Regions from separate parts of the Actinoplanes hulinensis genome, predicted to be linked through region 3. Evidence: riboswitches for the same ligand, from Rfam matches in the RefSeq annotation. Region 3 holds a riboswitch; each other region holds the start of a gene.
The links. A riboswitch is a leader RNA that binds a small molecule or an ion and turns the genes downstream of it on or off. The one in region 3 is predicted to bind cyclic di-AMP.
Positions count from the first base shown of each region.

Region 1 (5,045 bases), on a different contig from region 3:
CCTCGGCCATGCCACCGACGTCGGCGAGCGTGACGGCGGAGCGCTCCACGTCGAAGGCTCGGTCGGCGTGCCCGCGCACCGGATCGGGTTCGCCGTCGGCCCGCGCGAACCGCGGCGGCACCACGTCCCCGAACTGCTCCTCCATGGCCGTCCAGTCGATCCCGGACCCACCCGTCGCGGGTCTCTCCGGCGCCGCCTCCGGCGACTGTGCCCCCGCCTCGGGCGCGACCGTCGCGGTCGGCGGTGCCTGCTCTTCACCGACCGGGGGCACGGGCGGCGCTGTCCCGCCCAGCGCCCGGGCCATGACCTGCTGCGCTCCGGTATTGCCGGGTTCGCGGGCCAGGATCTGAGCGGCATGCCCGATCGCCTCCGGCCCCCGGCCGGCGGCCACCAGCATCTCGGCCAGGTGCAGCCGCAGCGTCAGGTCGTCGGGCCGTGCTTCGACGGCGGCCGCCAGGCTGTTGATCAAGGCATCGCTCATGCGGGCGATTATGCCCCCGCCACGCCGCCCACCGACCACGGACGGACCCCGACGGCTCCCCCGGCGCCGATCTGTCTCCCGCACCCACCGCTCCTCCCCGGCCGCTCCCGGCGCTCGTGCCGGGGTCATCGGCCGGTCAGGGTGCGGAAGAAGGTGGTCACGTCGGCGGTGAAAAGGTCGGGGACCTCCAGTGCGGCGAAGTGGCCGCCGCGCGGGAACTCCGTCCAGTGGCGGATGTCGTGGCGCTGCTCGGCGAGCGGGCGCACGGACTGCGTGATGTCGCCGGGCAGGACGGCCACACCCAGCGGCACCGGGCAGGGCGCCTGCGGGCCGTCCAGGCCGGTCTCCTTGACGATGCGGGCCGCCGAACCCGCGGTGCGGAACAGCCAGTGATGGGCGACATCCGCCACGATGCGGTCGTCGGGGACGGGCGTGGCCGGGTCGGCCCAGGTGTCGAACTTCTCACCCAGGAAGGCGAGCAGCCCGGCCGGGGAGTCGTTCAACGCGTACGCCGGGGTCTGCGGAGTCGCGGCGAACAGGATCTGGTGCGGGTGCCGGTTGGCGGCCAGCCGCATCGTCCTGGCGAGCCGCTCCTGATCCTCGGGGCCGAGGCCCTCCGCCGGGCCGGGGGTCGGCAGGTAGTTGACATGGACGCCGACGACCCGGTCGGGGGCGACCGCGGCGAGCGACCGGGAGATGCCGGAGCCCCAGTCACCGCCCTGGGCGCCGTAGCGCCGGTAGCCGAGGCGGGACATCAGCTCGGCCCAGGCCTCGGCCACCCGGCGCAGTCCCCAGGGCCGGGTGGTGGGCCCGGAGAGCCCGAAACCGGGGATGGCCGGGACGACGACGTGGAAGTGCTCGCTGAGCGGGCCGATGACGTCGAGGAACTCGACGGTGGAGCCCGGCCAGCCGTGGGTGAGCAGCAGAGGCAGGGCACCGGGGTCGGCGGAACGGACGTGGAAGAGGTGGATCCGGTCGCCACCGATCTCGACGGCCTGCTGCGGAATGGCGTTGAGTTCGGCCTCGTGCGCCCGCCAGTCGAACCCGAGCCAGCGGTCGGCGAGTGCCCGGACCCGATCGAGCCGGATGCCGTAGTCGCCGGGAGCGGCGTCGGGCCACCGGGTGTGGCCGAGCCGGGCGGTCAGATCGTCGAGTTCGGATTGCGGGACCCGGACACTGGATTCGTTCATGCGACTAACGTTAGACTAGCGAACGTTCAGAAGTCCAACGTTAGATTCGTCAACGTTAGAGAGCCCAATGTTAAAATCGCGACGTGGAAGAGCTGCCAAGCTGGGTGCTGAGTCAGGTCTCGGCGCAGGGTCACCGGATCATCGTCGAGAGGTTCGGGGCGGTGGGGGCGCGGGGCTACCACTACCGGCTGCTGCGCTCCCTGGCCACCGAGGGTCCGGCCAGTCAGGCGGCGCTCGGCCGGCGCACCGGGATCTATCTGAGCGATCTGGTCGGGGCGCTCAACGAGCTGGAGTCGGCGGGCCATGTGCAGCGGTCACCCGACCCGGCGGACCGGCGGCGCAACATCGTCGGGCTCACCGAGCGGGGGCGGGAGCGGGCCGAGGAGTTGTCGGAGCGGGCACACGCGGTCCAGGACGAGCTGCTGGCACCCCTGTCCGGCCCGGAGCGCGAGCAACTGACCGGGCTGCTGCAGCGGCTGTTGGAGCACCATCAATCGGGCGGGTGACGGGCCACTCACCCCCGGCGGGCGCGGCACGGCCGCGACGGGCCGGGGAGCTCGCGGGTCTCCCACGGCGGCTCACGAAGGCGTACGAAATCAAAAGAAAGACCGCCGGCGCGAAACGACGGCGGTCTTTCCCGGAGGGTTTTCTAGCCCGGTCGGCGATAGCCGGCGATGGGCCCCCGATCGATGGTCGCCATCCGCACGTGGTCTCCCGTGTGCGGGGCGTGCACCACCTGGCCACCACCGATGTAGATGGCGACGTGGTGCACGTCGGAGTAGTAGAAGACCAGGTCACCCGGCTTCAACTCGCTCCGGCTCACCGGTGTGCCCGAGCCCCACTGGTCCTTCGTGTAGTGCTCGAGATGCACACCGACCGCGGCCCACGCCTCCTTCGTCAGGCCCGAGCAGTCGTAACTGTTCGGTCCCTCGGAGCCGAAGACATAGGGCTTGCCGATCAGGTCGCACGCCTTCTGGGCGGCACGGCCACCCTTGTCGTTGGTGTACGTGACCGGGCACGGGCCGGTGCGCAGAGGACCGTCGTCGATGTTCGCGTCGCCGTACGCCTGGATCCGGAGCTTCTGGAGCTTCGTGATCTCCTTCTCGATCGCCGTCTTCTTCGTCGCGAGGTCCGTGTCGCGGGCGGAGATCTCGGACTCGAGCTGGTCGACCGTGGCCTTGTCGGCGGCGTACTTGTCGCGGAGCTTCGCGACGTTGGAGATCGAGGCCTCCTGGTTGTGGGCAAGCTGGTCGAGCAGCGTGAGCTTCTCCACCAGACCGTCCGGGTCACCACTCAGCAGAGCGTTGAGGTTTCCCGGCGGGCCCTGCATGTAGGCGTCGACCGCCAGACCTCGCACCTGCGCCATCGCGACATCCACCTGAAGCTGAAGCGGCGTCAGCGTCTTTGCCAGCTGCTTCTGCTGCTTCCGCAGCTTGGTCAGCTTCGTGTGGTTGGCGTTGTACTCCTCGATGACGGGCTCGAGTTTGTTCCACTCCTCGTCGATCTGACCCTCGACGGTGGACGGCGAGGGAGTGGCATGGGCCGCCACCGGACCCGTGATCACCAGGCCGGCCGCGGCGAGCGCGCAAACCAGGATGCGCAGCAGGCCGGCGCGACGCGCGCCATTGCGTTTCACGTTGTGTGCGTCGTCCTTTCTTCCCACTCAGCCGCCGACCGGGTTAGCTGACGGGTTCGGGCGGGAAGCATGCCCGGCCGCGCGTGGTGCCACGGCTTCACCCCACTGACCTGGGTCCCCGGTTCGCGTGTCGCGATTGGGCGGTGGTTCGCCAGATCGGCCGGATGGACGATGGGGGGCTGCCGAACCGGGGACCACCGTACTCGGATCATGCCGGCAAATGAAGGTCGCACAGCCCGCCGAACTGTACGAACAGCCGGCAATACGGAGGGTTACTAGAATGGCCAGGTATTCAGGGCACGCGCCAGCCACGGCACGACGACGATCACCGTGGGTAGCACCAACAGACCCGCGGCCGCTGCCGTCCCGGCCACCGCGAGTGCCGTCGAGCTACGGCCCGGACGATCCAGCCGCGCCAGGCGCCGTCGCCGTGATTCACCCTCCGGGTCGGCGGTCACCTCCTCCGCCAAGGGGACGGCGTCGGCGAGACGAGCCAGCGCGGCCCGCAGCGGCGCGTGCCCGGTGCGGCGCCTCGCGGCATCGTCGGCCACCATCTCCAACAGCAGGTGTACGGCGTCCAGCGGCGCCTTCGACCGCAACGGCCCGGGCACGGCCTGGTAGAAGGCCGTGAACGACTCCATCACCAGCTCGTGCTTGTGCCGCAGGTGGGCACGCTCGTGGGCGAGGACGGCGTCGACCTGCTCCCGGTCGAGCACGTCGAGCACGCCGTCGCTGAGCACCACCCGTGGGTTCCGGCCCGGCACGCAGTAGGCCAGCGGCAGGGGCGCCTCCAGCACCCGCACCTCTCCCCCGCTCAGGCCGTCATGACGTTCCACCCGATCGAGGAGGTCGACGAGCATGCGGTGCCGGTCGCGCCGGGCACGGGCCCGGGAGGTCACCTTGACGAGCGAGACCACCAGCCGGGTCACGATGGTCGCGGCCACCGCCAGGGAGAACAGCAGCGCCGCGACGGTCTCCGGGTGCCGCGCGCCGGCCGCACGGACCACCTCTTCCGGGGCGGCGAGCACGACCCCGAGCGCGCAGAGCACGGCGGTCAGGGTCAGCGCCTGCCAGAGCAGCACCCCGGCCACCGGGGCGCGGTCCGGCCAGCGGGCGTTGGCCAACAGCCTCGGCACGGCAAGCGACAGTGTCAGCCCGAGGGCGCCGAGCAGGAGGGCGGTCACCGCTCGATGTTACGGCCGGCCTTCTCGATGGCCGCCCTCAGCGCTTCCGGCGGCAGCTGGCCGACGAAGTAGGCGAGCGCGGCATCCCGGTCCGGCGTGGCACTCAGCGCGTCCAGCATCACACCGGCGGTCATCTCCTCGCGGGTCTGCGCCGGGGCGTAACGGTAGGCACGATCCGCTCGCTGCTGAACGACCAGGCCCTTCTTGGCGAGCCGGTCGAGGACGGTCATCACCGTCGTGTACGCCAGGTCGCGGTCACGGCTGAGCAGATCGTGCACCTGCCGCACGGTGAGCGGCTCGCGTGCGTCCCACAGTTTCGCCATGACCTCGCGCTCGAGGTCGTTCCTCGCCATGTGAGGCAGTCTACTGCACGACGTCGTACTACGAGTCGTAGTATCTACTACGAATCGTCGTAGAGGGGTTGCCATGGACGTGCTCGACCTGACTCGATTGCAGTTCGCGGTCGTGACGATCTACCACTACCTGTTCGTACCGGTGTCGATCTGCCTGTCCGCCACCGCGGCGGGCTTCCACCTGACCTGGCTGCGCACCGC
Region 1 covers NZ_JAHXZI010000006.1:346,817-351,861, reverse strand. Annotated here, with positions in the region: gene KZ829_RS43950 (AAA family ATPase) at 1-481, opposite strand, end outside; gene KZ829_RS13990 (epoxide hydrolase family protein) at 607-1,671, opposite strand; gene KZ829_RS13985 (MarR family winged helix-turn-helix transcriptional regulator) at 1,755-2,177, shown strand; gene KZ829_RS13980 (C40 family peptidase) at 2,321-3,307, opposite strand; cyclic di-AMP (ydaO/yuaA leader) riboswitch at 3,325-3,460, opposite strand; gene KZ829_RS13975 (M56 family metallopeptidase) at 3,583-4,491, opposite strand; gene KZ829_RS13970 (BlaI/MecI/CopY family transcriptional regulator) at 4,488-4,844, opposite strand; gene KZ829_RS13965 (cytochrome ubiquinol oxidase subunit I) at 4,918-5,045, shown strand, end outside.
Region 1: another riboswitch for cyclic di-AMP. It lies ahead of KZ829_RS13980 (C40 family peptidase); the one in region 3 lies ahead of KZ829_RS03515 (LysM peptidoglycan-binding domain-containing protein).

Region 2 (5,045 bases), on a different contig from region 3:
TAGACGGCGTGCACCAGACGAGTCCGGTCGCCGAACCGGATGAGGCGGTGCCGTGCGTGCGCCAGCGCCTCGGTGTCCCGGTCGAGTCCGACCAGGACCACGTCCGGAAACCGCTCCAGGACCGCTTCGGCGTGCCCGCCCAGACCCAGCGTGAAATCGACGTGGACGGCGCCCGGCAACTCCAGAGCGGGAGCGAGCAGTTCAATGCAGCGCTCGAGCAGCACCGGCACGTGTGTGCCCCGCGGCTCCCCCATGTCGCCCCCCAAGTTGCCTTACCCGTCCGCGTCTCACCCGGTTGTTCAGTTACTGCCGTTCCGGCCCGGCCCACCTTCCGTACCGCCAGATCCCCATCCGCTCTGTCCTACGCCGGCGAACCGGCTCCGGACACACGCCTGGCGCCGGGGAAGAGGCGCCAGGAGCGGAGCGGCTGGAGATCTCGCAGTACGGCGGCAGTGGCGATCCGGGCCGAACCAGCGGCCCACCGAGTGCCACGCCCTACAGTCCGCCGGGCAGCACCCCCTCCTCGATGCCGGCGAACTCTTCCTCGCTCGCCGAGAGGTAGTCATCCCAGGACTGCTTGTCCCAGATCTCGACCCGGGTGCTCGCGCCGATCACCACCAGATCGCGACCAAGACTGGCATACTCCCGCAAATGGGCAGGAATGGTCACTCTGCCTTGCCTGTCGGGCACCTCGTCATGCGCGCTGGCGAAGAACACCCGGCTGTATGCCCGGGCCGCCTTGTTCGTCACCGGCGCCTCACGGAGCTGGCCGGCGATGCGCTGGAACTCCGGCATCGGGAACACGTAAAGACAGCGTTCCTGCCCCTTCGTGATCACGACACCTCCCGCCAGCTCATCACGGAACTTCGCCGGGAGGATCAGCCGGCCCTTCTCGTCGAGGCGCGGAGTGTGCGTGCCGAGAAACATCGGCCCCCACCCCTTTGCCGTGGCGCCCGCTCCTTCGCGGAGGGAGTGGACCGCCTGTCAACTCGGGCCGGCAGGTCCGGCTGCGCTCCTCCGCCCCTGCCACTGCGCCCCACTCTACTCCACTTCCCTCCACCTGCAACCCGAAAGCGATCGCTCGCGAGGCCTTTTCGCGGACGAAACCCCTGTTCACAGGTGGTGGAGCGGAGTGGAGGGCCAAGCGCATGATCAACCCCGTCCGGTTTCCGACATCGGGCGCTCCGGGTACGAAAACACCCGCCCCGGGAGCCCTGGGGGCGGGTGTGTGGAGGAATGTGGAGACGTCTGTGGGGTGTGCCCCGAACCGGGCCACACCCCACAGCGCTGTTCCTTACTACTATGGGCCCTACGCGACGAGGCGCCGTACCACGTAGTTCTTGTTCCAGATCTTGTGCTTGCCGACCCGGGCCCCACTGTGCGGCGAGTCGTAGACGTAGCCGTTCCCGGCGTAGATCCCGGCGTGGTAGCCGTACGACCCGTTGCGGAAGATGATCAGGTCGCCGACCCGCTTGTTGCTCTTCGAGACGGACTTGCCGTACTTCTGCTGTGAGTTCGCCTTGTGCGGCAGGCTCTTGCCGGCCGCCTTCTTGTAGACGTACTTGGTGAAGCCCGAGCAGTCGAAGCGCTTCGGGCCGGCCGCACCGAACAGGTACAGCGCGCCCTTGTGCTTCTTGGCCTCGGCCAGGACCTTGGCGCCACTGGCGCGGACCGTGACCTTCATCTTGTTGGTGGCCCGCTGGTTGTACCCCGTCCCGGAGAACAGGGTCCGGACCCACACCGTCTTCGTCGGCTTCGCGGTCAGCGTGACCGCGCCACCCTTGACGGTGTCGGTGTCCCAGGTCCGCCAGGCGCCGTTGCTCCAGCCCTGGAGACGGACCGTGCCCTTGGCGACCTGGCCGGTGGCCGGGTCGATCACCTTGGCGGTGATCTTGAGGGTGGAGCCCCAGGCCAGGCTACGGGTGCTGGCCTTCGTGGCGATCTGGGGCGTGATCTTCGCGGCTGCCGCACTCGCGGTGACCGGGGTGACGGTGGCGGTCGCGGCCGCCGCCGGTGATGCGGCGACCAACTGGCCGGCGCAGAGGCAGAGCCCCAGGGACAGTGCGACGGTACCGGTGCCGACGGACGTGCGACGACGCCGGCGCGAACTGTGTTCGTGCACGGTAGAGAGATCCTTCCGGCACGCCTGCGAGGTTAGCTGTCGGGTTCGGGCGGGAAGGCATGCCCGGCCGCGGATGGATGCGGCTTCACCCCGAGGTCGCTCCCGGATCCGTCACCCGTGGAAGCCGGGTGGCGCGGGAGAGACCAGAAATGGGTCCCCCGTCCCTGCCCCCGATTGCCTTGTCGTGGTCTGGCCAACTGCGGTGTCGCACCGTCCGGTCCGGGGCAGGGCTCGGCGTGAACCGGTCCGGTGCGGCCGGCGGGCGGTGTGCCGCCGGCGAATCTTTGCTACCTGATTTCGGCAATGATCGTCAGCGCCATATTGATCACTCTCCGTGTTTGGCATATTTGTCGCTGTCCAATTTGTTACCTCCGCGAGACAAATGCCGTCACGCGAGGTGTTCAAGCAGTGACGATCGGTCGAGAGTTACGGGTGAATCAGGACACAGAAAAAGTCCGTCACCCTGTTGGGAGTACGTCCGAATCGTCCGGACCTCGGAAAAGCCGAAGTGGTCGGTGATCTTGACCGTCTGGCAACGCGACGTAACCTTCGCGTCCGGTACCCTCGCTGGCGTGACGGACGGAATGCCTCTCATCGCCAAGGTCGCGACCTCCGTGTCGAAGACCGCGGCCGCGCTCTCCAGGGCCGCCGGTCGCGGCGACGGCTCGGTGATCGGTGGCTGGATCGGCCTGAAGATCGACCCCGATCTCCTCGCCCACCTCGCGTCGGGCCGCGCCGTCGCGCTGGTCTCCGGCACCAACGGCAAGACCACCACGACCCGGCTCACCGCGGCCGCCGTCGGTGTGCTCGGCCGGGTCGCCACCAACTCGTTCGGCGCCAACATGCCGACCGGCCACACCTCGGCGCTGGCGAAGGAGGGGCACACCCCGTTCGCCGTGCTGGAGGTGGACGAGCACTATCTGGCCCAGGTCATCGACCAGACCCGGCCCAAGGTGGTGGCCCTGCTCAACCTCTCCCGCGACCAGCTCGACCGGGCGAAGGAGGTGGCCATGATGGCGCAGCTGTGGAAGACCACGCTGGCCGGCCACCCCGACATCCGGGTGGTCGCCAACGCCGACGACCCGATGGTGGTGTGGGCGGCCGGCAGCAGCCCGCAGACCACCTGGTTCAGCGCCGGCCAGCGCTGGCACGACGACTCGTTCGTCTGCCCGGAGAGCGGCCACCCGATCGAGCGGTCCGGCGGCGACTGGTGGTGCACCGGCTGCCCGCTGCGCCGCCCGCGCCCGCAGTGGGTGGTCGAGGACGAGGGCGTGATCGACCCCCGCGGCGACTGGCATCTGGTGAAGCTCCAGCTCCCCGGCCGGGTGAACATCGGTAACGCCGCCACCGCGCTGGCCGTGGCCGCCGAGTTCGGGGTCCGCCCGATAGAGGCGCTCCCCCGGCTCTCCCGGGTGGCGTCGATCGCCGGACGGTATGCCCAGGTCGACCGTGACGGTCGCAACATCCGCTTGTTGCTGGCGAAGAACCCGGCAAGCTGGCTGGAGGCCTTCGACATGGCCGACCAGGCGCCGACACTGCTCTCCATCAACGCCCGCGACCCCGACGGCCTGGACACGTCGTGGCTCTACGACGTCGATTTCTCGCCGCTGCGCGACCGGCCGGTGCTGATCACCGGTGACCGGGCGTTCGACCTGGCGGTCCGCCTCCAGGTGAACCAGGTGCCCTTCCGGCACGTAAACAGTTTCGACGAGGCGCTGCGGTCCGTTCCGCCCGGCCGCCTCGAGGTGATCGCCAACTACACGGCGTTCCAGGACATTCGAGCGGAGTTGGACCGTGTCAACTGAGTCCCTGCGGATCGTGTGGATCTACCCGGATCTGCTGTCGACGTACGGCGACCGGGGCAACATGCTCATCCTGGCCCGCCGGGCCGCCGACCGCGGCATCCCGGTGGAGACCTACGAGGTCCGGTCCGACCAGCGGATGCCGAACAGCGCCGACATCTACCTGATCGGCGGCGGCGAGGACGGCCCCCAGGCCCTGGCGGCTCAGCGCCTGCTCGCCGACGGTGGCCTGCACCAGGCGGTCAACCAGGGCGCCGCGATCCTCTCCATCTGCGCGGGTTACCAGCTTCTCGGTCACTCGTTCTATGCCAAGGGGGCCAAGTGCGCCGGGCTGGGACTGCTCGACATCACCTCCGACCGGGGCGAGACCCGGGCGGTCGGCGAGTTGCGCGGTGACATCGACCCACGGCTCGGCCTGCCTCCACTGACCGGATTCGAGAACCACGGCGGGCGTACCCATCTGGGCGCGCACGCCGCACCACTCGCCCGGGTGACCGGCGGCATCGGCAACGACGGCCAGACCGAGGGCGCCTGGGCGGGCAAGATCCTGGGGACGTATTCGCACGGCCCGGCGCTGGCCCGCAACCCGGCGATAGCCGATCTGCTCCTTCGCTGGTCCACCGGCGCGGATAGGCTCACGCCCCTCGACGACACCTGGAGCGAGCGCCTCCGGAACGAGCGGCTCGCCGCGGCGAGCCCGGCGGTATAGACCGGCACCACCGAGTCCTGAAACGACGACAGTTGGGGCGGTAGGCCTGCATGACCGACAACCTGATCGACCCGCGGGGCACTGAAATCTCCGCGGACCCTCAGGCCATTGACCACGCTGCCGCCCCCACCGCTCCCACCCCGATGGGGTGGAGACGCCGTCTGATCCGGTTCTCCCTGCTCGGCGCCGGGGTCGGCGCTCTCGCCGGCCTCGCCGCCGTGCTGCCGCTGCGGGACATCGCCGACACCCTGTCCGCCATGGGCCCGAGCGCCGTGTTCGCGGTGGCGTTCCTCGGCGGCATGCTGCTGTCGGTGCTCGTACCGCGGACCCTGATCACGATGACCTGCGGCGCCCTGCTCGGTGCCGTCACCGGATCCGCGGCCGCCCTGGCCGCCGCGGTGATCGCCGCGGT
Region 2 covers NZ_JAHXZI010000004.1:390,851-395,895, forward strand. Annotated here, with positions in the region: gene rsmH (16S rRNA (cytosine(1402)-N(4))-methyltransferase RsmH) at 1-266, opposite strand, end outside; gene mraZ (division/cell wall cluster transcriptional repressor MraZ) at 496-927, opposite strand; gene KZ829_RS10220 (C40 family peptidase) at 1,310-2,122, opposite strand; cyclic di-AMP (ydaO/yuaA leader) riboswitch at 2,130-2,266, opposite strand; gene KZ829_RS10225 (Mur ligase family protein) at 2,707-3,927, shown strand; gene KZ829_RS10230 (type 1 glutamine amidotransferase) at 3,917-4,633, shown strand; gene KZ829_RS10235 (TVP38/TMEM64 family protein) at 4,684-5,045, shown strand, end outside.
Region 2: another riboswitch for cyclic di-AMP. It lies ahead of KZ829_RS10220 (C40 family peptidase); the one in region 3 lies ahead of KZ829_RS03515 (LysM peptidoglycan-binding domain-containing protein).

Region 3 (5,045 bases):
GTGGGACTCAACCTGTACCGCGGCCGGGGCGGCGGGCACACCGTCGAACTGTCCGACGGGTTCGTCCTGACCAGCACCGACATCGTGCACGGCGACGCCTTCGTGGCCTTCCCGCCGGCCGCGGTCGCCCTGCACCCGCACCAGCCGGACGGGAGCCCGCGCAACACCTGGCCGGCCGTGATCGCCGACGTCCAGCAGCACGGCGACAGCCTGCGGGTACGCCTGGACGGCCCGATCTCGGTGGCCGCCGACATCACGCCCGCGGCCGCCGCGCAGATGGGTCTCACCCCCGGGCAGGAGCTGTGGGTGGCGGTCAAGGCCGCGGAGACCCGCGCCTACCCCGCCTCCGGGTAGTCACCGCCGGCCGTACCGCCGGGATGCGAGGTTCCGCCGGCGGTCCTGCTGGGTTCCGGGGCGGCCCTCGACGTACTCCCAGGTGTCCAGCACGGTCGGCCCGTACGGGCCGGCCTGCTGGATCGCCGGCTCGGCGGCCGGACGGTAGCCGCAGCGGCGCGCCACCGACGTGCTCGCCGTGTTGCCGCGGTCGATCCGCAACAGCAGCCGCCGTAGCCCCAGGGTGTCGAACGCGTACCCGGTGAGCAGCGAGAGCGCGGCCGACGCCAGGCCCCGCCGCCGGTACGGCCGCCCGACCAGATAGCCCAGCTCCGCCTCGTGCGGCTCGGACCGCACGTTGAACAGCAGCACCTCACCGAGTGGCGGCCCGCCGTCGGTGGTGATCGCGAGCTGGATCCGGCTGCCGCCGACCCGGCCCTGACGGGCCCGCCGCAGGTACGCGAGACCGGACTCCACATCGAACGGCGACGGCATCAGCGTCCAGCGGGCGATGTCCGGTTCGTCCAGCAGAGCGACCAGGTCGTCGAGGTCGTCGGGGCTCCATTCGCGCAGCACGACACCGCTACCCGCCAGCCTGAGCGGGTACGGCAACGGGCTGACGGTCACCCCTGAATCGTGCCGTTAAGAACGCCTTTGCGGCTAGTGGCGATCGAAAGGAGGCCCCTGAACAGTTCCTTACCGTCCACCGGTCGGATCACCGATACCGCTCTTGAGGAGGATGGGCGCATGGTGATCGCGCTACAGCCGCTCGGTGGTGATCTCCAGACCGGCCGTGCGGAGGCGGTCGACCAGTGCGTCACCGATCCCGGTCGCGGGGGTGAGCACGCCGCCGGGTGACTCCGGCAGACGGTCCCGGTCGAGGGCCAGCGCCAGGGCGGACTCACCGAGCATCACGGCGGTCGCCGCGTACCCCGGATCGCCTTTGGCCTTGACCCGTGCGCGATAGCGCGCCCCCGACGAGGTCGTGGTGAAGATGTCCATGGTGAAGTGACCGTTGCGCCGGGCGTTCTCGTCCGGCCCGGTGCCCGGCGCCGGCAGGATCCGGTCCAGCAGGAACCGGACCGGCGGCAGCGCGAAGCCGATCACCAGGCCGTTCAGCGCGCCCTTGACGGCCAGTGCGGCGGCCGGGCCGCTCACCCGCATCGCCTCGCGGTAGCGGAAGCGGGGGCCGTACGCCCAGCCGCGCAGCGCGTTGCTGCGCCGGACCACCCGGGTGTTGTAGGACGCCATCACGAACGGCGCGAGGTGACCGCGCACGCTCGCGTCCACGTCGGAGCCTCGCAGCGTCACCATGTCCGGCTGGCGCCCGAGATCGGGTTCGGCCTCCCGGTCCGGGCTCAGCGAGTACGGGCTCGCACCCACCCGGCGCAGACGGCGGTCCTTCTTCATGACGTCGACCTGGTGCCGCATCGAGTCGATGGTGCCGCCGCTGAATCCGCCGCGCAGCCGCGTCACGACGAGCGTGGTGTCGGTCAGTTCCCCGGCGTCGTCCGCGCGTACCGCGGCATGCAGGACGTGCACCCCGATGTCGGACGGGATCGAGTCGAAGCCGCAGGAGTGCACGATCCGTGCGCCGGTGCGCTGCGCCGTCGCATGGTTCTCGTCGATGCTGTCCCGGGCGAACAGCACCTCACCGGTGAGGTCCACGTAGTCGGTGCCGGTGACGGCGCACGCGCGGGCGAGCGGCCGGCCGTATTTCGCGTAGGGGCCGACGGTCGTCAGCACCACCCGGGCGCGCCCGGCCATCGTGGTCAGCGCCGGTTCGTCGTCGGCGTCGGCGACCACGATCGGCCAGTCGACGCCGAGTTCACCCGCGACCTTCTCCAGTTTCGCGCGCGAGCGGCCGGCCAGCGCGATCCGGGTGCCGGCGGGCGCGTGTTCGGCCAGGTGGCGCGCGGTCAGCACGCCGACGAAACCGGTGGCGCCGTAGACGATGACGTCCAGTTCGCGTTGTGGATCGTTCATGGCCGCAGATTGTGCACCCTCCGTGCAGTACACGCGAGCCGTTCGTGTGTTCGCGCGGTCGGCGCGCCGAGATCAACCCGTTATACATACAAAAATGATCAAAGACGCTAATTTGTGACCTGGAACAACTCCATCGCCGCTGCTCGGCCATGCCCGCCGGGCGCGGCGGATACGCAGCCCGCCATGCGGGCACCGTGGCCGGAACGCCGAGTCCTGCCGCTGGTCACGGTCCAGACGACATCGAACGGCAAGGAGCGGGGGACCCAAGAGTTCCTCGGCGCTGACGCGCCTCGGGGTGAAGCCGCCACACCGGCGGCCGGGCACCTCTGCCCGAACCCGACAGCTGACCTCGTAGGCGTGGAGGACAAGCTCATGGTTCAGACCAGGAAACAGTTCCAGCGGGCAGTCGGCCTCGTCGCCGCGAGCCTGGCCGGTGGGGTGGCCCTCGCCGGGCCGGCCGCCCCCGCACAGGCCTCGATCAACTGGGAGGCCATCGCCAATTGCGAATCCGGCGGTAACTGGCGCATCAACACCGGAAACGGGTACTACGGCGGTCTGCAGTTCAGCCGCAGCACCTGGCGCGCCTACGGCGGTGGCCGGTACGCGAACACCGCGAACGGGGCCAGTAAATCCGAGCAGATCCGCGTCGCCGAGCGGGTGCTCCGGGGCCAGGGCATCAGGGCCTGGCCGCACTGCGGGCCCCGGCACGGCTTCCGGCCGGCCGCGTCCCGCAAGACCCGGGTCGTCCGGTCCCTCTCTCTCCGGTCCTCGACCACCGGCACCTACGTGGTACGCCGCGGCGACACACTGACTCGGATCGCGGCCCGGAACGACGTGCCAGGCGGGTGGCAGGCCCTCTACCGGGCCAACGCGGGGGTCCTGGACAGCCCGCACCGGCTGCGGGTGGGGCAGCGCTTGAAGGTCTGAAAGTGGGCCCGGCGCGATTTGAACGCGCGACCTACCGCTTAGGAGGCGGTTGCTCTATCCACTGAGCTACGAGCCCGACGCCCTGAGGGTACCAGCAGGCGGGGCCCGGGTCGGCGCGGCCGACCCGGGCCCCGGAGGGACTGCAACCGGCCTCAGGCCAGGTCGAACCGGTCCAGGTTCATGACCTTGACCCACGCCTCGACGAAGTCGGTGACCAGCTTCTCCTTGGCGTCGTCGCTGCCGTAGACCTCGGCCTGCGCCCGCAGGATCGAGTTCGAGCCGAAGATCAGGTCAGCCCGGGTGGCGGTCCACCTGACCTCGCCGGTCCGGCGGTCGCGACCCTCGAAGGTCTCGCCCTCGGAGTCGGTGGCCGACCAGGTGAGGCCGAAGTCGAGCAGGTTGGCGAAGAAGTCGTTGGTCAGCACGCCCGGCGTCGCGGTGAAGACGCCGTGCTGCGAGCCACCGGTGTTCGCGCCGAGCACCCGCAGGCCGCCGACCAGCACGGTCAGCTCCGGCGCGGTCAGCGTGAGCAGCTGCGCCTTGTCGACCAGCAGCGCCTCGGTCGGGCGGCGGTGGCCCTTCGCGAGGTAGTTGCGGAATCCGTCGTGGGTGGGCTCCAGCACCGCGAACGACTCGGCGTCGGTCTGCTCCTCGGTCGCGTCGGTACGACCCGGGGTGAACGGCACCTCGATGTCGAAACCGCCGTCCTTGGCGGCCTTCTCCACGGCGGCCGTGCCGGCCAGCACGATCAGGTCGGCCAGCGAGATCCTCGTGGCGCCACCGGCCGCGTTGAACTCGGCCCGGATGCCCTCGAGCACGCCCAGCACCTTGCTGAGCTGGGCCGGGTCGTTGGCCTCCCACTGGTTCTGCGGGGCCAGGCGGATCCGCGCGCCGTTCGCGCCACCGCGCTTGTCGGTGCCACGGAACGTCGACGCCGACGCCCACGCGGTCGCGACCAGCTCGGAGACCGACAGGCTGGAGGCGAGGACGGCGGCCTTCAGCGAGGCGACCTCCGCCGCGCCGACCAGCTCGTGGTCCACGGCCGGCAGCGGGTCCTGCCAGATCAGCGGCTCGGAGGGGACCTCCGGGCCGAGGTAGCGGGCGATCGGGCCCATGTCACGGTGGGTCAGCTTGAACCAGGCCTTGGCGAAGGCCCGGCCGAACTCCTCCGGGTCGTCGTGGAACCGCTTCGAGATCGGGCCGTAGACCGGGTCGAAGCGGAGCGCCAGGTCCGAGGTCAGCATCCGCGGCTCCTGCCGCTTCGCCGGGTCGAACGCGTGCGGCACCAGGTCGGAGCCGGCGCCGTTCTTCGGGCGCCACTGGTGCGCGCCGGCCGGCGACTGGGTGAGCTCCCACTCGTACGCGAAGAGGATGTGGAAGAACTCGTTGTCCCAGCGGGTCGGGTGGTAGGTCCAGGTGACCTCCAGACCACTGGTGATCGCGTCGGCGCCCACGCCGGTGCCGTAGCTGCTCTTCCAGCCCGTGCCCTGCGCCTCGATCGGGGCGGCCTCCGGCTCCGGCCCGACGTGCTCGGCCGGGCCGGCGCCGTGGGTCTTGCCGAAGGTGTGGCCGCCGGCGATGAGCGCCACGGTCTCCTCGTCGTTCATGCCCATCCGGCCGAACGTGTCGCGGATGTCGCGGGCCGAGGCCAGCGGGTCCGGGTTGCCGTTCGGGCCCTCCGGGTTGACGTAGATCAGGCCCATCTGTACGGCGCCGAACGGCTTGGCCAGATCACGGTCGCCGCTGTACCGGTTGTCGCCCAGCCAGGTGTCCTCGGAACCCCAGTTGATGTCCTCGGG
Region 3 covers NZ_JAHXZI010000001.1:707,772-712,816, reverse strand. Annotated here, with positions in the region: gene KZ829_RS03530 (ABC transporter ATP-binding protein) at 1-354, shown strand, start outside; gene KZ829_RS03525 (GNAT family N-acetyltransferase) at 355-960, opposite strand; gene KZ829_RS03520 (saccharopine dehydrogenase family protein) at 1,093-2,319, opposite strand; cyclic di-AMP (ydaO/yuaA leader) riboswitch at 2,548-2,692, shown strand; gene KZ829_RS03515 (LysM peptidoglycan-binding domain-containing protein) at 2,692-3,246, shown strand; tRNA gene KZ829_RS03510 (tRNA-Arg) at 3,250-3,322, opposite strand; gene katG (catalase/peroxidase HPI) at 3,399-5,045, opposite strand, start outside.

Region 4 (5,045 bases), on a different contig from region 3:
CACACGTTCTGGGACGCTGAGACGTTCGTGCTGCCGGCGCTCACCTACACCCAGCCCTCCGCGGCGGCCGACGTGCTGCGCTGGCGGCACTCGACGCTGGACCTGGCCCGGGAGCGGGCGCAGACGCTCGGCCTGTCGGGGGCGGCCTTCCCGTGGCGGACCATCCGCGGCCAGGAGTGCTCGGGCTACTGGCCGGCCGGCACCGCGGGCTTCCACATCGCCGCCGACATCGCCGACGCGGTCCGCCGCTACGTGCAGGCCACCGGGGACTTCGACTTCGAGCGTGAGGTCGGCCTGGAGCTGCTCGTGGAGACGGCGCGGCTGTGGCGGTCGCTGGGCCACCACGACCGGCACGGGCGGTTCCACATCGACGGCGTCACCGGGCCCGACGAGTACACCGCCGTGGTGAACGACAACATCTACACCAACCTGATGGCGCAGCAGAACCTGATGGCCGCCGTCGACGCCTGCCAGCGGCACCCGGACCTGGCCCGCGGTTTCGGGGTCAACGACGAGGAGGCGGCCTCCTGGCGGGACGCGGCGGCGGCCGTGCACATCCCGTACGACAAGGAGCTGGGCGTCCACCAGCAGTGCGAGGGCTTCACCCGGCTTCAGGAGTGGGACTTCGAGGGCACCCCGCCGGAGGGCTACCCGCTGCTGCTCAACTTCCCGTACTTCGACCTGTACCGCAAGCAGGTGGTCAAGCAGGCCGACCTGGTGATGGCGATGTACATCCGGGGCGACGCGTTCACCCCGGAGGAGAAGGCGCGCAACTTCGCGTACTACGACGCCCGTACCGTCCGGGACTCGTCGTTGTCGGCCTGCATCCAGGCGGTCATGGCGGCCGAGACCGGGCATCTCGAGCTGGCCCACGACTACCTGGGCGAGGCCGCCCTGATGGACCTGCACGACCTGCACCGGAACGCGCGGGACGGCGTGCACGTGGCGTCCCTGGCCGGCTCCTGGATCGCGCTGGTCGCCGGCCTCGGCGGCATGCGGGACTTCAACGGCCAGCTGAGCTTCGCGCCGCGGCTGCCCAGCCGGATCAACAACCTGGAGTTCTCGCTGCTCTGGCGGGGTCTGCGGCTGCGCGTCAACGTGACATCCGACGAGGTGACCTACTCGCTGCGCAACGGCGGCGGGCAGGCCCGGCTCACCCTGGTCCACCACGGCAAGGAGCTCGAGGTGACCCAGGTGCGACCGGTCACCATGCCGATTCCGGCCGCGGTGCCGCCGGGCCCGGCGCCGGCCCAGCCGCACGGCCGCGCTCCGGTCCGGCGCGCGGTGCACTGAGCACGTGAAAACGGCCCCCGCCCGGATGGGCGGGGGCCGTTCTCGTGAAGTCCGTCAGAGCATCGAGACGTGTACGTGGTCGGTGTGAGCACTGACCCCGTGGTATTCCTTCCAGCCCGACGCCGGGAACCAGATCATCCTGTTCCAGATCACGTAGTAGATGCCGAGCTCGTCGGCGTTACGGACCAGGAACGCCATCAGGTTGTTGCCGTACCGGAATTCCTTGTCGGTGTCGTAGGACGAGAATCCGCTCTTCTGCAACGACCAGTCGCAGGCACGGCCCTTGGGGTGTTCGAAGGGCCCGCCGGTGCGGTGACAGCCGACGAACATGTTGAAGCCGGCCTTCTTGGTCTCTTTGTACATGTGCAGCGTGCGCTTGGTGACACAGCCGCCGGTGGTCGGGTCGTCCTCGGTGCAGCCCTCCGACGAGAAACCGCCGGAGCCGTTCCGCGGCGCCGGGTCGGCCTCCGGTGAGTCCGCCACCACGAGGCCCTTGGTCACCGACTTGCCGCCGACCAGCTGGAACGCCTTGTCGGCCGCGTCCTTCTGCTTCTTCATCACGGCGGCGTTCTGCTGCTGCGCCTTGACCTCGGCATCCAGCTGCGCCTTGCTCTCCGAGATCTCGGTGATCGCCGCGTTGAGCTCGTGCAGCTTGGCGTCGTGCAGCTTGTTGATCTCTTCGAGGGAGACCGCCTTGGTCAGGAAGTCGCCCGAGTCCTGGGACCTGAGCAGGAAGCCCATGGCGCTCAGGTTGCCGGTCATGTACTGCTGCTTGGCGATCTGGTCGACCTCGGGGATCAGTGCGTCCCGCCGGGCCTCCGCCGCCTGGATCTGCTTGGCCAGTTTGGCCTGCGTCTTGGTGGACTGCGTCACCGCGGACTTCGCGGAGGCGTAGCGCCGGTTGGTCGACTCGATCACGTCGTTGAGAGTTGCGTCCTCGTCCTCCTCCTGTGCGGAGGATGAGGAGCCGCCTGGCTCGGCCGCGGCCGGAGTCGCGGGCGCCATGAACATCAGGGCGCTCACCAGCGGCGCCAGGGCAAGTATCAGCCACCGGCGGGGACTTGCTGCCATCAACAGTTCCTTCCGTGACACCGCCGACCGAGTTAGCTGACGGGTTCGGGACGGAAGCAATCCCTACCGCAAACTGCGGATACACCCCAGTGAACCTGGTTCCCCGGCTCGTCTCGCGACGATTGGGCGGCGGCCTGCCGGCAACTCGGGGGCGGTGCCGTCCTGGCAGGACCGGCGGCCAGTTTACCCGAGATATCGCTGTGGATCAGACCCCGGGAACCGCTAAAAGAGTTACCTCGCAAACACATTCCGTAATTGCAATCACCTGTCGTGTCGGGGCAATTGCGGTGCGTACGAGAACTGTCGATCTGTCGATCGAGTGGGTATGGTCGGTGCGGTTCCCGCGCGGGGGCCGCCGCCTAATCGCCGTCAATGGCGAGCCGGGGAACCAATGTGCGACGTATTCGCGACGGTGAGGGCCACCGTTGTCGGCCTACGGCGAGCGAGGCTCAAGGTAGGTCGCGAATAAGCCGCATCCCGGGGTGAATCCGCTTACTCGCGGTAGGGATTTCCTTCGTCCCGAACCCGTCAGCTAACCCGGCCGGCGGCCGACGGAAGGAAATGCCTGTGCAGCAGAACACTGCGCGGCGATTAGCGGCGTTGCTGGCGCTGCTCGTCGCCGCGTGCGGACTGGCCGTCGTCGCGTCGCCGGCCACCGCGGCCCCCCGGCTGCTCGCCGCCCCCGGAGACACCGGGGACGACGGTGAGGGCGGATCGAAGTCCCTCATCGAACAACTCGAGAAGGCCTCCAGCGGCTACATCGAGGCCAAGAAGAAGCTGAAGACCTCCAAGGAGCAGCAGACCAAGCTGACCTCGGAGCTCAAGCGCCTGGACACCGAGCTCGGGCCACAGCAGGAGCAGCTCGACCTGATCGCCACGCAGGCGTACACCGCGGGCCGGGCCGGGCCGATGTCAGCCGTGCTCGCCGCCGATTCGGCCGAGGGCTTCCTGGGCCGGGCCGAGACCCTGGCCATCGTGGCGGCCGACCAGAGCCGGGCGATCCAGGGACTGAAGACCACCCGCGAGGACCGCCAGAAGGCCAAGGACTCCATCGACATCGCGATCAAGGACCAGCAGAAGCAGGTCACCGTGATGGCGAAGCAGAAGGCCAAGGCCGAGGCCGCGCTCAAGGCGGCGAACCAGGGCTCGGACGCCTCGTCCTCCTCCGACGGCGGCGGCAGTGCCGACGCGGAGCCGGGCCCGGGCGGATCGAGCTGCAACCAGGACGACCCGACCGGCACCGGCGGCTGCATCACCGCGACCCTGCTGCACGCCTACAAGCAGGCCCGGGCGGACGGCTTCACCCGGTTCACCAAGTGCTGGCGTACGCAGAACAGCGGCGAGCACCCCAAGGGCCGGGCCTGCGACTTCTCCGCGGAGAAGGGGACCTTCGGCGGGGACGCCACGGGAGCCGACAAGACGTACGGCAACAACCTGGCGAACTACTTCATCAACAACGCGGACGACCTGGACGTCCTGTACGTGATCTGGTACCGCCGGATCTGGCTGCCGAGCAGTGGCTGGAAGTCGTACAGCGGGGCGGGTGGCGACCCGTCCAGCGACCACACCAACCACGTGCACCTGTCGGTCAACTGAACCACCGGGGGAGTGCGGGGCCTACCTGCGGGCGAAGGCCTCGTACTCCTTCATCACCTCGTCGGTCGGGCCGTCGGCGCGGATCGAGCCGGCCTCCAGCCAGATGCACCGCTCACAGGTGTCCCGGATCGACTGCTCGCTGTGGCTCACCAGGAACACCGTGCCGGCCTGGGCGCGCAGCTCCCGGACCCGGGCCTCGCTGCGCCTGCGGAACTTGGCGTCACCGGTGGCCAGCGCCTCGTCGATCAGGAGCACGTCGTGCTGCTTGGCGGCCGCGATCGAGAAGCGCAGCCGGGCCGACATGCCCGAGGAGTACGTCCGCATCGGCAGGGTGGCGAAGTCACCCTTGTCGTTGATGCCGGAGAACTCGATGATCTCGTCCTTCTTCGCCCGCACCTCGGCCGGCGACATGCCCATCGCGAGGCAGCCCAGCTCGACGTTGCGGTCGCCGGGCAGCTCGTTCATCAGTGCCGCGTTCACACCCAGCAGGGACGGCTGGCCGGAGGCGTAGATCGCGCCCCGGGAGACCGGCAGCAGGCCGGCCACCGCGCGCAGAAGGGTCGACTTGCCCGAGCCGTTGGTGCCGATCAGGCCGATCGCCTCGCCCTTGTAGGCCACGAAGCTGACACCCTTGACCGCGTGCACCTCACGGATGTTCGAGTTCTTGCTCCGGGTGGCCAGGCGCTTGAAGCTGGCCAGCGGGCTGGAACTGGACGCACCGGCCTGGTGGACCTTGTAGATGATGTGGGCCTCGTCGGCGATGACGGTGGGAATCCGCTCGTTGTCAGCCACGGCCGTAGCCCTTCTCTCCGCGCCAGAAGTAAACGAAGCCGCCGATGCCGACGACCACGGTCCACACGACCGCCTCGATCCACAGCACGGTCGGGGAGTTCGCCAGGGTCGCTTCCTCGAGCAGCGCGTGGCGCATCAGCTCGATGTAGACCAGCAGCGGGTTGGCCTCGACCACCTGGAGCTGCCAGCCGCTCAGCAGATCCTGGAACTTCGTCACCGGGTAGAGAACGGCCGATCCGTACAGCCAGAACCGCATGATGAACGGGATCAGCTGCTTGACGTCGCGCACCTTG
Region 4 covers NZ_JAHXZI010000016.1:49,262-54,306, reverse strand. Annotated here, with positions in the region: gene KZ829_RS28150 (glycoside hydrolase family 65 protein) at 1-1,293, shown strand, start outside; gene KZ829_RS28145 (coiled-coil domain-containing protein) at 1,348-2,364, opposite strand; cyclic di-AMP (ydaO/yuaA leader) riboswitch at 2,369-2,503, opposite strand; cyclic di-AMP (ydaO/yuaA leader) riboswitch at 2,711-2,927, shown strand; gene KZ829_RS28140 (coiled-coil domain-containing protein) at 2,926-3,960, shown strand; gene KZ829_RS28135 (ABC transporter ATP-binding protein) at 3,982-4,752, opposite strand; gene KZ829_RS28130 (ABC transporter permease) at 4,745-5,045, opposite strand, start outside.
Region 4: another riboswitch for cyclic di-AMP. It lies ahead of KZ829_RS28145 (coiled-coil domain-containing protein); the one in region 3 lies ahead of KZ829_RS03515 (LysM peptidoglycan-binding domain-containing protein).